2 regions of the Cupriavidus sp. GW823-FHT07A04 genome follow, and region 1 is predicted to be linked to the other one. Evidence: predicted binding sites of a transcription regulator. Region 1 holds the regulator's gene; the other holds the start of a gene.
What was found. The regulator sigma-54, encoded in region 1, starts transcription at its own class of promoters, with help from an activator protein. The targets are predictions, from matches to a motif close to TGGCANGNAANCTGCTTT.
Positions count from the first base shown of each region.

Region 2: AC1Q7Q_RS19535 (GTP cyclohydrolase II) is a predicted target of sigma-54. The motif match lies at 2,299-2,316, and genes of this name have one in related genera.

Region 1 is NZ_JBXAHA010000008.1:62,843-69,334, forward strand. Features, by position in the region: gene lptA (lipopolysaccharide transport periplasmic protein LptA) at 1-189, shown strand, start outside; gene lptB (LPS export ABC transporter ATP-binding protein) at 236-1,021, shown strand; gene AC1Q7Q_RS15255 (RNA polymerase factor sigma-54) at 1,157-2,632, shown strand; gene hpf (ribosome hibernation-promoting factor, HPF/YfiA family) at 2,682-3,032, shown strand; gene ptsN (PTS IIA-like nitrogen regulatory protein PtsN) at 3,417-3,872, shown strand; gene hprK (HPr(Ser) kinase/phosphatase) at 3,908-4,879, shown strand; gene AC1Q7Q_RS15275 (PsiF family protein) at 5,068-5,391, shown strand; gene rapZ (RNase adapter RapZ) at 5,511-6,428, shown strand.
Region 2 is NZ_JBXAHA010000010.1:298,560-305,051, forward strand. Features, by position in the region: gene AC1Q7Q_RS19520 (MGDG synthase family glycosyltransferase) at 1-263, shown strand, start outside; gene AC1Q7Q_RS19525 (hypothetical protein) at 331-807, shown strand; gene AC1Q7Q_RS19530 (acyltransferase family protein) at 975-2,093, shown strand; gene AC1Q7Q_RS19535 (GTP cyclohydrolase II) at 2,370-3,608, shown strand; gene AC1Q7Q_RS19540 (URC4/urg3 family protein) at 3,605-4,927, shown strand; gene upp (uracil phosphoribosyltransferase) at 5,037-5,696, shown strand; gene AC1Q7Q_RS19550 (TetR/AcrR family transcriptional regulator) at 5,696-6,412, shown strand; gene AC1Q7Q_RS19555 (BMP family protein) at 6,402-6,492, shown strand, end outside.

The sequences.
Region 1 (6,492 bases):
GGCGCGGTGATCACCTATGACAGCCGCAACGAGTTCTACACGGCCAGCGGCGGCGCCGAGAACGCGACCGCGGGCAGCCCGTCGGGCCGCGTGCGCGCCGTGCTGTCGCCGCGCCAGGAGCAGCCCGCCAGCGGTGCCGCAGCCAATCCGCTGCCGCTCAAGCCGGCAACTGCCCCCGTCAACCCCTGACCTGACGCCGCCACGTCCCTGATCCACGGATTCTGACTTCACCTTCATGACCGCTACCCAAACCGCACCGTCCCAGCCCGCCACCCTGAAGGACAGCAGCACGCTGGTCGTGCGCCACCTGAAGAAGCGCTACGGCTCGCGCACCGTGGTCAAGGACGTGTCGCTCGACGTGAAGAGCGGCGAGGTGGTCGGCTTGCTGGGCCCCAACGGCGCGGGCAAGACCACGTCGTTCTACATGATCGTGGGGCTGGTGGCGCTGGACGAAGGCGATATCGTGCTCGACGACAAACACATCAGCGGCCTGGCCATCCATGAGCGAGCACGCATGGGCCTGTCCTACCTGCCGCAGGAAGCCTCCGTGTTCCGCAAGCTCAATGTGCAGGAAAACATCCGCGCAGTGCTGGAGCTGCAGCTCAACGATGGCAAACCCCTGGGCAAGGCCGAGATCGAGCGCCGGCTGGACACCCTGCTGGATGACCTGCAGATTGCCCACCTGCGCGACAACCCGGCGCTGTCGCTGTCCGGCGGCGAGCGCCGCCGCGTGGAAATCGCCCGCGCGCTGGCCTCCGCGCCGCGCTTCATCCTGCTCGACGAGCCCTTCGCCGGCGTCGACCCGATCGCGGTTGGCGAAATCCAGCGCATCGTCAGCTTCCTCAAGGCACGCAATATCGGCGTGCTGATCACCGACCACAACGTGCGCGAGACGCTGGGCATCTGCGACCACGCCTACATCATCAGCGAAGGCGCGGTGCTGGCGTCCGGGCAGCCTGAGGACATCATCGCCAACGAGTCGGTGCGCAAGGTCTACCTGGGCGAGAACTTCCGCATGTAAGGGCGCGCGGCGCCTGCCGCGCATCGTCCCCCGGGCGGCTTCGGTGTCGCCTTTTATCCTTCAAACGATCATAGCGACACCAGCGATAGCAATTTCCGTTCCATCAGTACGGAAGTTGGGCATAAAATAGGTCGCATGAAACCGTCGCTACAGCTCCGCCTCTCGCAGCATCTCGCGCTTACGCCGCAACTCCAGCAGTCGATCCGGCTGCTGCAACTGTCCACGCTTGAACTGCAGCAGGAAGTGGAACAGGCGCTGACCGAGAACCCCTTGCTCGAGCGTGAGAACGACTGGCTGGACAGCCCGTTGCGCGTGTCCTCGGACGGCTCGGTGAACCTGCAGAGCGCGCCCGCGCCAGCGCCCGCCGATGGCCAGGGCACCAGCGAAAACCGTCCCGATGGCGCCCCCGAAGCCGACGACAGCTACTCCGACAGCAATGAGGATTACGGCAGCGACTGGAGCCTGGACGACTTCGCCCGCCGCCCGCAAGGCGAAGACGACGAAAAAACCCCGATGCAGCTGCGCGACGCCGAGCCCACGCTGCGTGAACACCTCATGGAACAGCTGGCGCCGCTCAAGATTTCCCTGCGCGACAAAGGGCTGGCTATCTTCCTGGTCGAGTCCCTGGACGATGACGGCTACCTGAGCACCACGCTCGAGGAAATCTGCAGCGAGCTGCCGGAGGAGCTCGAGTTCGAGGTCGACGAGATCCAGGCTGTGCTCACGCTGCTGCAGAGCTTCGATCCGCCGGGCGTCGGGGCACGCAACGCCGCCGAGTGCCTGGCGCTGCAATTGCGCAGGCTCAAGCATCCGCAGCGCGAACTGGCGCTGAGCATCGTCACCAACCACCTCGAGCTGCTGGCGGTGCGCGATTACACGCGCCTTAAAAAGGCGCTGCAAGTGGACGAACCGGAACTCAAGGCCGCACATGAACTGATCCGCTCGCTCGCGCCCTATCCCGGCCATGCCTACAGCCGGCCAGAAGCGGACTTCGTGGTGCCTGATGTTTTTGTTCGAAAATTGAGCGGCGGATGGATCGCCCACCTCAACCCGGATGTGATGCCGCGGCTACGCATCAACGACATGTACGCGCAGATTTTGCGCGGTGCAAAAGGCGATGCAGGCGCGGCCGGACTGCAGCAAAAGCTGCAGGAAGCACGCTGGTTGATCAAGAATATCCAGCAAAGGTTCGACACGATATTGCGCGTCGCACAAGCCATTGTCGAACGTCAAAAGAACTTCTTCACCCACGGTGAAATTGCGATGCGCCCCTTGGTTTTGCGGGAGATTGCCGATACACTGGGTTTACACGAGTCCACCATCTCTCGGGTGACTACCAATAAATACATGGCAACGCCGATGGGGACTTTCGAGCTGAAGTATTTTTTTGGCTCTCACGTATCCACAGAAACCGGCGGCGCGGCCTCATCAACGGCAATCCGTGCGTTGATCAAGCAATTGATAGGAGCCGAAGACGCTAGGAACCCCTTGTCCGATAGCCGGATTGCCGAATTGCTCGGCGAGCAAGGCTTTGTGGTAGCACGGCGTACCGTTGCCAAATACCGCGAAGCGCTCAAGATTCCCGCGGTCAATCTCCGTAAGACTTTGTAGCCGAGCTGCATCGCCTGCCTGATGCAGCTCTTTCAGAAGGAGAAACGCTATGAACTTCAAGATCAGTGGACACCACTTGGACATCACGCCCCCTCTGCGTGAGTACGTGGAAACGAAACTGGAGCGTATCGTCAGGCATTTCGATCAAGTCATTGGCGTAAGTGTGCTGCTCTCTGTCGACAATACAAAAGAAAAGGACCGGCGGCAGTACGCGGAAATCAATCTACATCTCAAGGGCAAGGACATCTTTGTCGAAGCGCATCATGAAGACCTGTATGCCGCTATCGACGCACTGGTCGACAAGCTCGACCGGCAGGTGATTCGCCACAAGGATCGCGTGCAGAGCCACGACCGTGAAGCGGTCAAGTATCAGATGGCCGCATCGCAGATGCAGCAATGACCGTGCCTGGCGGCCCACATACCGGGCCGTCGGTGTCAGTCCCTTGAAAAATGGAATCAAGCCGCGCCCAGAGCGCGGCTTTTTCGTTGCAGCCTACCCGATCGGGCCACACAGGGGATTCCGCAACGCATATGTACCAGTGTATGCTGTGCAATACATGGTTGACCGGCCTAGCCATTCCGGTGCATGCAGCACCGCTTGAGCGCATCGGCTATTGCAATGCACAAAGCGGAAGCGGGCCTGCTCTATAATGGCCAGACGCCCGACACCGGCATGGGGGGACACCCGGTGGAAACCTCGGGCCTTGGTTTTTTTACCTCTTTCCGCCCGGTGGGACGCCTCCTGGCCCCGGGCCTGCTTACTAGAAAACCCTGCGCATTCCACATGAATCGTTTGGCTAAATTGCTGCCACCCGGCAACATCAACCTCGACGTCAGCGTCACCAGCAAGAAGCGCGTGTTCGAACAGGCCGGGCTCCTCTTCGAGAACAACCATGGCGTAGCGCGCGCGACCGTGACCGACAACCTGTTCGCCCGCGAGTCGCTCGGGTCCACCGGCCTGGGCGCGGGGGTTGCGATCCCCCACGGCCGCATCAAGGGACTGAAGCAGCCACTGGCCGCCTTCATGCGCCTGGCCGAGCCGATCCCCTTCGAGTCGCCCGACGGCAAGCCGGTCGCGCTGCTGATCTTCCTGCTGGTGCCCGAACAGGCCACCCAGCAGCATCTGGAAATTCTCTCCGAGATCGCCCAGTTGCTGTCCGACCGCGAGATGCGCGAAGGACTGGCTACCCTGCCCACCCCCGACGACGTGCACCAGTTGCTGACGCAATGGCACCCTTGATCCGGCACTGAAAGCCCGTCCCTGAAAGCACCCGAATGGAACTCACTGGCGTCACCTCGCAGTCGATCTTCGACGACAACGCAGCCGATATCAAACTCTCCTGGGTAGCAGGACTGGAGGGCGCGGACCGGGCCTTCGATGTCGAGTTCGCGCGTGAAGCCACGTCCGCGGCCGATCTCGTCGGCCACTTGAACCTGATCCACCCGAACCGGATCCAGGTGCTGGGCAAGCCCGAAATCACGTATTACCAGCGCCTCGATGACGAGATGCGCAAGCGCCAGATGGGCGAGCTGATCCTGCTGGAGCCGCCGTTCCTGGTGATCGCCGACGGCATGGAGCCGCCGCCCGACCTGGAACTGCGCTGCACGCGCTCGTCCACACCGCTGTTCACCACGCCGGTGTCTTCGGCCGCGGTGATCGACCACCTGCGCCTCTATCTGTCGCGCATTTCCGCGCCGCGCGTGACCATGCACGGCGTATTCCTCGACATCCTCGGCATGGGTGTGCTGGTGATGGGCGAATCCGGCCTGGGCAAGAGCGAGCTCGGCCTGGAACTGATCTCGCGCGGACATGGGCTGGTCGCGGACGATGCCGTCGATTTCGTGCGCCTCGGGCCGGACTTCATCGAGGGCCGCTGCCCGCCGCTGCTGCAGAACCTGCTGGAAGTGCGCGGCCTGGGCCTGCTCGACATCAAGACCATCTTTGGCGAGACTGCGGTACGCCGCAAGATGAAGCTTAAGCTGGTGGTGCAACTGGTTCGCCGCAACGATGGCGAATTCGAGCGCCTGCCGCTGGACTCCCAGTATCTCGACGTGCTCGGCCTGCCCATCCACATGGTCAAGATCCAGGTGGCGGCCGGCCGAAATCTCGCCGTGCTGGTCGAGGCCGCCGTGCGCAACACCATCCTGCGCCTGCGCGGCATCGACACGCTGCGCGACTTCATGGACCGCCAGCGCGCCGCGATGCAGGCCGATGTCGCATCGCGGGGTCAGGGCCGGCTACTCTAGGTTTGGCGGGCCCACGCCATGCGACCACGACGGGGCCGTTTTCAATTGCTTACATCCGGCCGCGCTTCGATGGTCAACGCGATTGGGGCATAGGCCGTTTTGTGCAGTAATGGGCATTGGGCCCAGCCCCGAGTTGCCGAGCCGACAGGCCAGCAGCCATGAAGTTTTCCACAGCCAGGAGAGCAAGCATGAAAAAATTGATCGCGATGTGCGTGCTGGTAGCCCCGCTTTTTGCCACCGGCGCCTTCGCCCAGAATGCACCGGCCGCTGCACCCGCGGCACCGGCGGCACCTAACACCCAGCAGGACAAGATGAAGGCTTGCAACACGCAGGCCACCGGCAAGAAGGGCGATGAGCGCAAGGCCTTCATGAGCAATTGCCTGTCCAATAAGCCCGCGGCCGCACCCGCCAAGAACAGCCAGCAGGAAAAGATGAAGACCTGCAACGCCCAGGCCACCGGCAAGAAGGGCGACGAGCGCAAGGCCTTCATGAGCGACTGCTTGTCCAAGTAAGCTACCGGCATCACTTGCGGCGCGGACGTGTAAAAATGGCGAACCTCTTCGGTTCGCCATTTTTTCTGGCACGGCGCCGTCATGACGGCGTCATCACCTGATGTTATGCTTGTCGTGCTATGCGCATCATACTTATCACCGGGATCTCCGGCTCCGGCAAATCCGTTGCCTTGAACGTACTGGAAGACGCGGGCTACTACTGCGTCGACAACCTGCCGGCGCAGTTTATCCCGGAGTTGGCCCAGTACCTGGCGGCGCAGGGCTACACCCATCTGGGCGTCGCCACCGATATCCGTAGCCGTGAATCGCTGGACGAGCTGCCCGGCACGCTGCGCGACCTCGCCTCCGAACACCAGGTCCGGGTGGTCTTCCTGACCGCCAATACCGATGCGCTGGTGCAGCGTTATTCCGAGACGAGACGGCGCCATCCGCTGTCGATGCGCGCAGCCATGGCTGGCCTCTCGGCCAATCCCAGGAACGAGAATCTCGCCGATAGTGCCGCCGAGACCGCACTCAACGACACCTCGCTGATCGAGGCCATCGAGATGGAGCGCGAGCTCCTGAGCCCGCTGGCGGAGGCTGCGCACCGCATCGACACCAGCAATGTGCGCACCAATACATTGCGCGCGTGGATCAAGGAATTCGTGCGCGGCGATGACCTCAAGCTCACATTGCTGTTCGAGTCGTTCGGCTTCAAGCACGGCGTGCCCAGCGACGCCGACCTGGTGTTCGACGTGCGCTCGCTGCCCAACCCCTACTACGACCTGGCACTGCGCCCACTGACCGGCCGCGACGAGCCCGTGATCGACTTTCTGCAGAGCCAGCCGATGGTGCTGGCCATGGCCGAGGACATACGCGCCTATGTGGAAAAGTGGCTGCCAAGTTTCATCGCTGACAATCGCAGTTACCTGACCGTCGCAATCGGTTGCACTGGGGGGCAGCATCGCTCCGTGTACATCGCGGAAAGACTTGCCAACTATTTTCGCGCCCATGGTAATGTGCTGGTGAGACACCGCGAGCTCGCGCCGGGCGGCTAAACGCCGCACCGCCAGGTTTCGCGGTCAGGCTCGGCAATCCTCGCCCGAAACCTTTGCTGGCTCA
Region 2 (6,492 bases), on a different contig from region 1:
CGATTCCCGGGCAGGAAGAGCGCAATGCCGATTACCTGCTGGAGCAAGGCGCCGCGCTCAAGGCGGTCGACCTGGTATCGCTCGAATACCGGGTGCGCCTCTTGCTGGCGGAGCCGGCGCGGCTCGACCAGATGCGTGCGCGGGCTAGCGCGCTGGGGCAACCGGCGGCGGCGCGCCGCGTGCTGGAAACCGTGCTCGGGCAATTGGCGCGGTGCGGCCAGCTAGCCGGCCACGGCGGCGCGGCTGCGACGGCGGCGCGTTGAGATGCGCGCGCTGAACCTGTCTTCTTCCACCCGGCACGCGGGCCAGTCCTATCCGTCGCGCCATCCGATGGTGCTGGTGCTGACCGTGGCGTGGACCCTGCTGCTGGCCTATTTCTTCGCTAACGTGGAGATCCAGATCGAGGGCGCCGCGGGCTGGGCGGCCAACCTGCCCACCTGGCGCATCGAGCATCACTGGCTGCTGGATATTTTCTGGGGCGGGCGCCCGATGACGGGGTATCACGCGTGGGTATTCCCCTGCGTGGCGCTGTTCTTCCATTTTTCACTGGTGTTCGGCGGGCGCTGGAACTGGCGCGCCGAGGCGCGCGTGATCGCCTGCATCATGGTGTTCTGGATCAGCGAGGATTTTCTCTGGTTCGTGCTGAACCCGGCATTCGGGCTGGCGCGCTTTGCGCCGAGTTTCGTGCCCTGGCATATCCACTGGTGGGCCGGCGCGCCTACCGATTATTGGGTTTCGCTGGGCGTGGCGGCGGCGTTGCTCTGGCTGTCATGCAGGGGGCCGGTGGGGAATCGTTACAGTTTTTAGGCAAATGCAGTCAATATGCTGTTTGGTGCATATGTTGCGGCGCAATGTGTGACCAATACAACGCTTCTCGCCATTTTGCGGCGGTGCATCGTGGCCCGTTTTGGCGCCATCCTGTTTCCTGGGAGTAGAATCCGGCCCTTGTGTACTTTGTAGCATTCTTATAACAAATGAGCCCCCGTCCTTCGCGCATGGCGTGCATTGACGCTCTCAAGGCGATCAGTTCACAGCTGATCGTGCTGCACCATCTTGCCTTCTATGGCCCCATGTCCGATGCGGCCCACGTGCTGGCGCCCGGTCTGCTCGACTGGTTTTCGCAGTACGCGCGCATCGCCGTGCAGGTGTTCCTCGTCATCAGCGGCTTCCTGGCGGCGCGCAGCGTGGCGCCCGGCGGGCATTTGATGGTGCCGCGCCCCTTGCAGGCAATCTGGCGCCGATATCAGAAGCTGGTGGTGCCCTATACCGCGGCTATCTTGATTGCCATTGCCGGTGCCGCCATCGCGCGCACCTGGATGCATCACGACTCCATTCCCGGTGCCCCCGGCCTGCACCAGTTCCTGGCGCATGTGCTGCTGCTGCACAACGTGCTGGACTTCGATGCCTTGTCTGCCGGCGTCTGGTATGTGGCCATCGACCTGCAGTTGTTCGCCCTGTTGATGGTGGCGTTGTGGGCAGCCCGCCGCTGCGAGCAATGGTTTGACGTGGGCGGCAGCCCGATGGGCCCGCTGGCGGTGGCCGGGCTGGTGCTGGCTTCACTGTTCTGGTTCAACCGTGATGCCACATGGGATATCTGGGCGATTTACTTCTTCGGCGCCTACGGCTTGGGCACGCTGGCCTTCTGGGCATCCGAGCCTGAGCGTTCGCCGGTGGCACTGCTGGTGTTGTGCACCGTGGTGCTGGCAGCGCTGGTCGTGGATTTCCGGCTGCGCATCGCGGTGGCGCTGGCCATCGCGCTCCTGCTCGGCACGGCGCGCCGTGGCGGTTGGCTTGAGCACTGGCCGCAGGCCCAGTTCCTGGCATTTTTCGGGCGTATTTCCTACTCGGTGTTCCTGGTGCATTTCCCGATTTGCCTGGTGGTGAATGCCCTGGTCTTCCATCTGGCTCCGCACCAGCCCCTCCTCAATGCGCTCGGCATGGTGCTGGCCTGGCTGCTCAGCAACGCCGCGGGGGCATTGTTCCATCGCTACGTGGAGAGCGGTGCGCCGTTGCGCGCATTGCGCCTGGCGCTGTGGCCCGCTGCCCACGAGCCGGTCCAGCGGCAGGAGGCGGGGCAGCAACGGTCAACCTGACCGACCGATAGCCCCGATAGTCCCGATAGCGCTTTCGGTTTATCCGAAGGCATAGCCAGCGGCACCCGGCCCCAGCGGCCCGGTGCCGCTTTTGCATGGTGCCTATGCACCAGGACTGGTGCTGGCCGCGGCGCTTGCGCACAGGCACGGTGCGCAAGCGGCATCGTGCGGCGTGCAACACAAGGTAAAAACGAGCATTGGGATATGGCACGAAGGTTGCCTACTATGGAATCGTAAACCTGACCGTTTGGTCAGGATTCTTGTTCCGAGGCTGCCATGTCCGATCATATTGTCCTGACCTCGCACGCGCGCCGCGACAAGCCGGCCGAGCCAATCCACTGGGGGGCCGCCACGGCAGCGGAGCGCGGCCCCGTGATCGCAAGCCTGACCAATCCGGCTCAGCGCAATGTGATCGGCACCCATTCCGGCGCATACGCGGTTTACCGCGCGCTGGCGGTGGCCTCCGGCAAGCTGCAGCGAGACCACCGCGCTGATCTCACCGATACCTCGCCGGCCGAGGTCATCGGGCCTCACCCGCAGTGGAGCGATCCGGACAAGATCGTCTCGATGGATCCCTGGGGCCACCTGGTTTCCAGCGCCTTCGGCGACCGGATCGCCGCGGGCATCGACATCCGTCCCTCGATCGCCATTACGCGTGCCCACATCAATATGCCGGAACTGATGGGCGCCATTGCGGCCGGCCGGCTCACACCCGACGGGCAGATCCTTCATGCCAATGGCGACGTGCGGGTCACCAAAGCCGCGATCGATCCGGTCTGGTACCTGCCGGGGCTGGCGCGCCGCTTCGAGATCAAGGAGAGCATGCTGCGCCGCAGCCTGTTCGAGCAGACCAGCGGCATGTTTCCGGAACTGGTCACGCGCCCCGACCTGAAAGTGTTCTTGCCGCCGATCGGCGGCATGACCCTGTACTTCTTCGGCGATGTCAGCCAGCTTGGCAAGCCCGAGACCAAGGTGGCCTGCCGCGTGCACGACGAGTGCAACGGCTCGGACGTGTTCGGCTCCGACATATGTACCTGCCGGCCGTACCTGGCCCACGGCATCGAGGTGTGCATCGAGATGGCGCAGCAGGGCGGTGTGGGGCTGGTGGTCTATAACCGGAAGGAAGGCCGGGCGCTGGGCGAGGTGACCAAGTTCCTGGTCTACAACGCCCGCAAGCGCCAGGTTGGCGGCGACCGGGCCGAGACTTATTTCGCACGCACGGAATGTATCGCCGGCGTGCAGGACATGCGCTTCCAGGAGCTCATGCCCGACGTGTTCCACTGGCTCGGCATCAAGCGTATCGACCGCTGGGCTTCGATGAGCAATATGAAGCACGGGGCGCTGACCGCTCAGGGTATCGAGGTGGTCGAGCAGGTCGCGATTCCCGATGCACTGATCCCGGCCGATGCCCGCGTGGAAATCGACGCCAAGGTGGCGGCTGGCTACTTCACGAGCTATACCCCGCCCGACGCGGAAGAACTTGCGCTGGCCAAGGGTAGAGGACTGCACGAATGAACGAGATACCCGAAGCGGGTGGCGTGCGCGGCGCCGCGAATCCCTTCATCAACGGCGAGGATGATGCCGGTGGCTGGGCCAGTCCCGTGCCGCCGGGCCATCCGGCCGCCGCGTTGCTCACCGGCCAGGCGGTACGCACCCGCTGTGCTGCCGTGACGGATCATGTGGCAGCCGGCGCGTCCGAGCTGTTTACCTGGCATCCGGAGCGGATCCCGGCAGTGGCCGATTACGTGGCGGCCACCATCCGCCAGCGCTATCCCGACCTCAACGTGCCGTACCACAGCCGCTGGCGTCATTTCGAGAGCGGCGGCCCTGGCGAGAAGCTGGACCGCTGGCAGATCCTGTGCGAACGCGGCGGGCTCTCCGGCGAGGCCGACCGTGAGGAGCGCGCCCGCATCGGCATCGACCTGGTGATTCCCAGCGTATTGCTGGATGCCGGCGCAGGCCCGGACTGGCGCTATCGCGATCCTGCCAGCGACCTGTCGCTGACGCGCTCCGAAGGGCTCGGCGTGGCCAGCTTCGACCTGTTCGCGCGCGGCGGCTTCTCCGCCCAGCCGGGGCAGCCGCTGCGCTCCGATGCCGAGCGCCTGATGCGTATCGATGCGTCTTCCATCGCAACCGCGTTCCAGGTGGCCCAGCACAACCCGCTGGTGGGCCTGGATGGACGCGCCGGGCTGTTGCGCCGTCTTGGCGAGGTGGCGCAAGCCACGCCAGCGGTCTTTGGTTCGCCGGCGCGGCTGGGCAACCTGTTCGACTACATCAAGGCGCATGCCAGCTCTGGGCGGATCGAGGCCGGCTTCGTGCTTACCACGCTGCTGGTGGCGCTGGGGCCGGTATGGCCCGGGCGCGTGAGCCTGGAAGGCGTGTCGCTGGGCGACTGCTGGCACCACCCGGCCTGTACTGATGGCCTGGTGCCTTTTCACAAGCTGACCCAGTGGCTCACCTACTCGCTGCTGGAACCGCTGGAAGATGCCGGCCTGACCGTGACCGGGCTAGAGGTCCTGACGGGCTTGCCCGAATACCGCAACGGCGGGCTGCTGTTCGATTTCGAGCTGATGGTGCCGCGCGACCCTGGCTTCACTGCCGTGGCGCACACGGTGGATGAGCCGGTTATCGTGGAATGGCGCGCGCTCACGGTGACGGGACTCGACCTCGTGGCCGCGTCCGTGCGCGAGGCGCTCGGGTTGTCGGCAGAGTCGTTCCCGCTGGCCCGCGTGCTGGAGGGCGGCACCTGGGCCGCGGGGCGGCGCATTGCCGCCAAGCGCAGGCCAGGTGGCCCGCCACCTTTCGCCATCAACAGCGACGGCACGGTGTTCTAGCGGGTTTGCCAGACCCGCGCCACAGCAAACAGCAAACAGCAAACAGCAAACAGCAAACAGCATGAGCAACCAGCAAGTGCTATCCGCTATCGCCTTCCAGGAGCGCATCATGACCGACCTCTCCGCCGTACCGCCCGCCACTGCGTCCGTGATGGTAGTGGATCATCCGCTCGTGCAGCACAAGGTCACGCTGGTCCGCAGCGAAGACACCACCACCGACAATTTCCGCCGGCTGGTGCGCGAGATCAGCCAGCTGCTGACCTACGAGGCGACCCGCGACCTGGCGATGGAGACCATCGCTATCAAGACGCCGATCGCGCCCATGCAGTCGCCGGTGCTCTCGGGCAAGAAGCTGTGCCTGGTGTCGATCCTGCGGGCCGGCAATGGTTTCCTGGATGGCATGCTGGACTTGCTGCCGGCCGCGCGGGTCGGGCATATCGGCCTGTACCGCGACCCGGAAACGCTGGAGCCGATCGAGTACTACTTCAAGATGCCGGAAGACATCCATGAGCGGCTGGTGATCGTGGTCGACCCGATGCTGGCTACCGGCAACTCCGCCATCGCCGCGCTCAACCGCTTGAAGGAAGCCGGCGTGAGCACGCTCAAGTACGTGTGCCTGATCGCTTCGCGGCAGGGTTTGAAGGCCTTGCGAGCGGCGCACCCCGACGTTGCCATCGTCACCGCGGCCATTGACGAGGAACTCAACGAGCACGGCTACATCGTGCCGGGCCTGGGCGACGCCGGCGACCGCCTCTACGGCACCAAGTAATGGGAGCGCCGGCTACGGCGCCACCGCCATGCTTTCCGCCGCCGCGGGAAGTGGCGGGGGGGCGCATCCGCCAGGAGAACGAGGCGCTGATCTTGCGCGCGGCCGAATACGTGTTCGCCCGGGCCGGGTTTGCCGGCGCGACCATGAACGAGATCGCCACGCGCGCCGGCGTGCCGAAGTCCAACCTGCATTACTACTTCCGCACCAAGCAGGCGCTATATCGGGCCGTGCTGGCGCATACGCTCGCGCTGTGGCTGTCCGAGACCGACATCATCGGCGCGGAGCAGCGGCCCCAGGTGGCACTGGAGCAGTACATCCGCGCCAAGATGCGGCTGTCTGCCAGCCATCCGGATGCCTCGCGCGTGTTTGCCAACGAATTGCTGCACGGTGCGCCGGAGATCCGCGACGTGCTCAGCGGTGCGCTGCGCGCGCTGGTGGCGCGCAAGGCCGGCGTGATCCGGGAATGGATCGCGCGCGGCGAGATGGCCAGCGTCGATCCGCAGCACCTGTTTTTCACAATCTGGGCCGCCACCCAGACCTATGCCGATTTTGAGTCGCAAGTTTGCGCCGTGCTTGGGGTGAGCCACCTGGGCCAGCGCGATTATGAACAGGCCACCGACCACCTGGTGCGGCTTTTGCTGCGCGGTTGCGGGCTGGAACCGGCTGGCCTGGCCGTGGAGTTATCGTCAACAAGGGGAGAGAGCCATGAGTTTTGAGGGTAAGCGCAGGTCCTGGTTGAAATTCGCGGCGGCTGCCGCCAGCGTGGCCGCACTCGGTGGCGTCGTGCCGGCGCAGG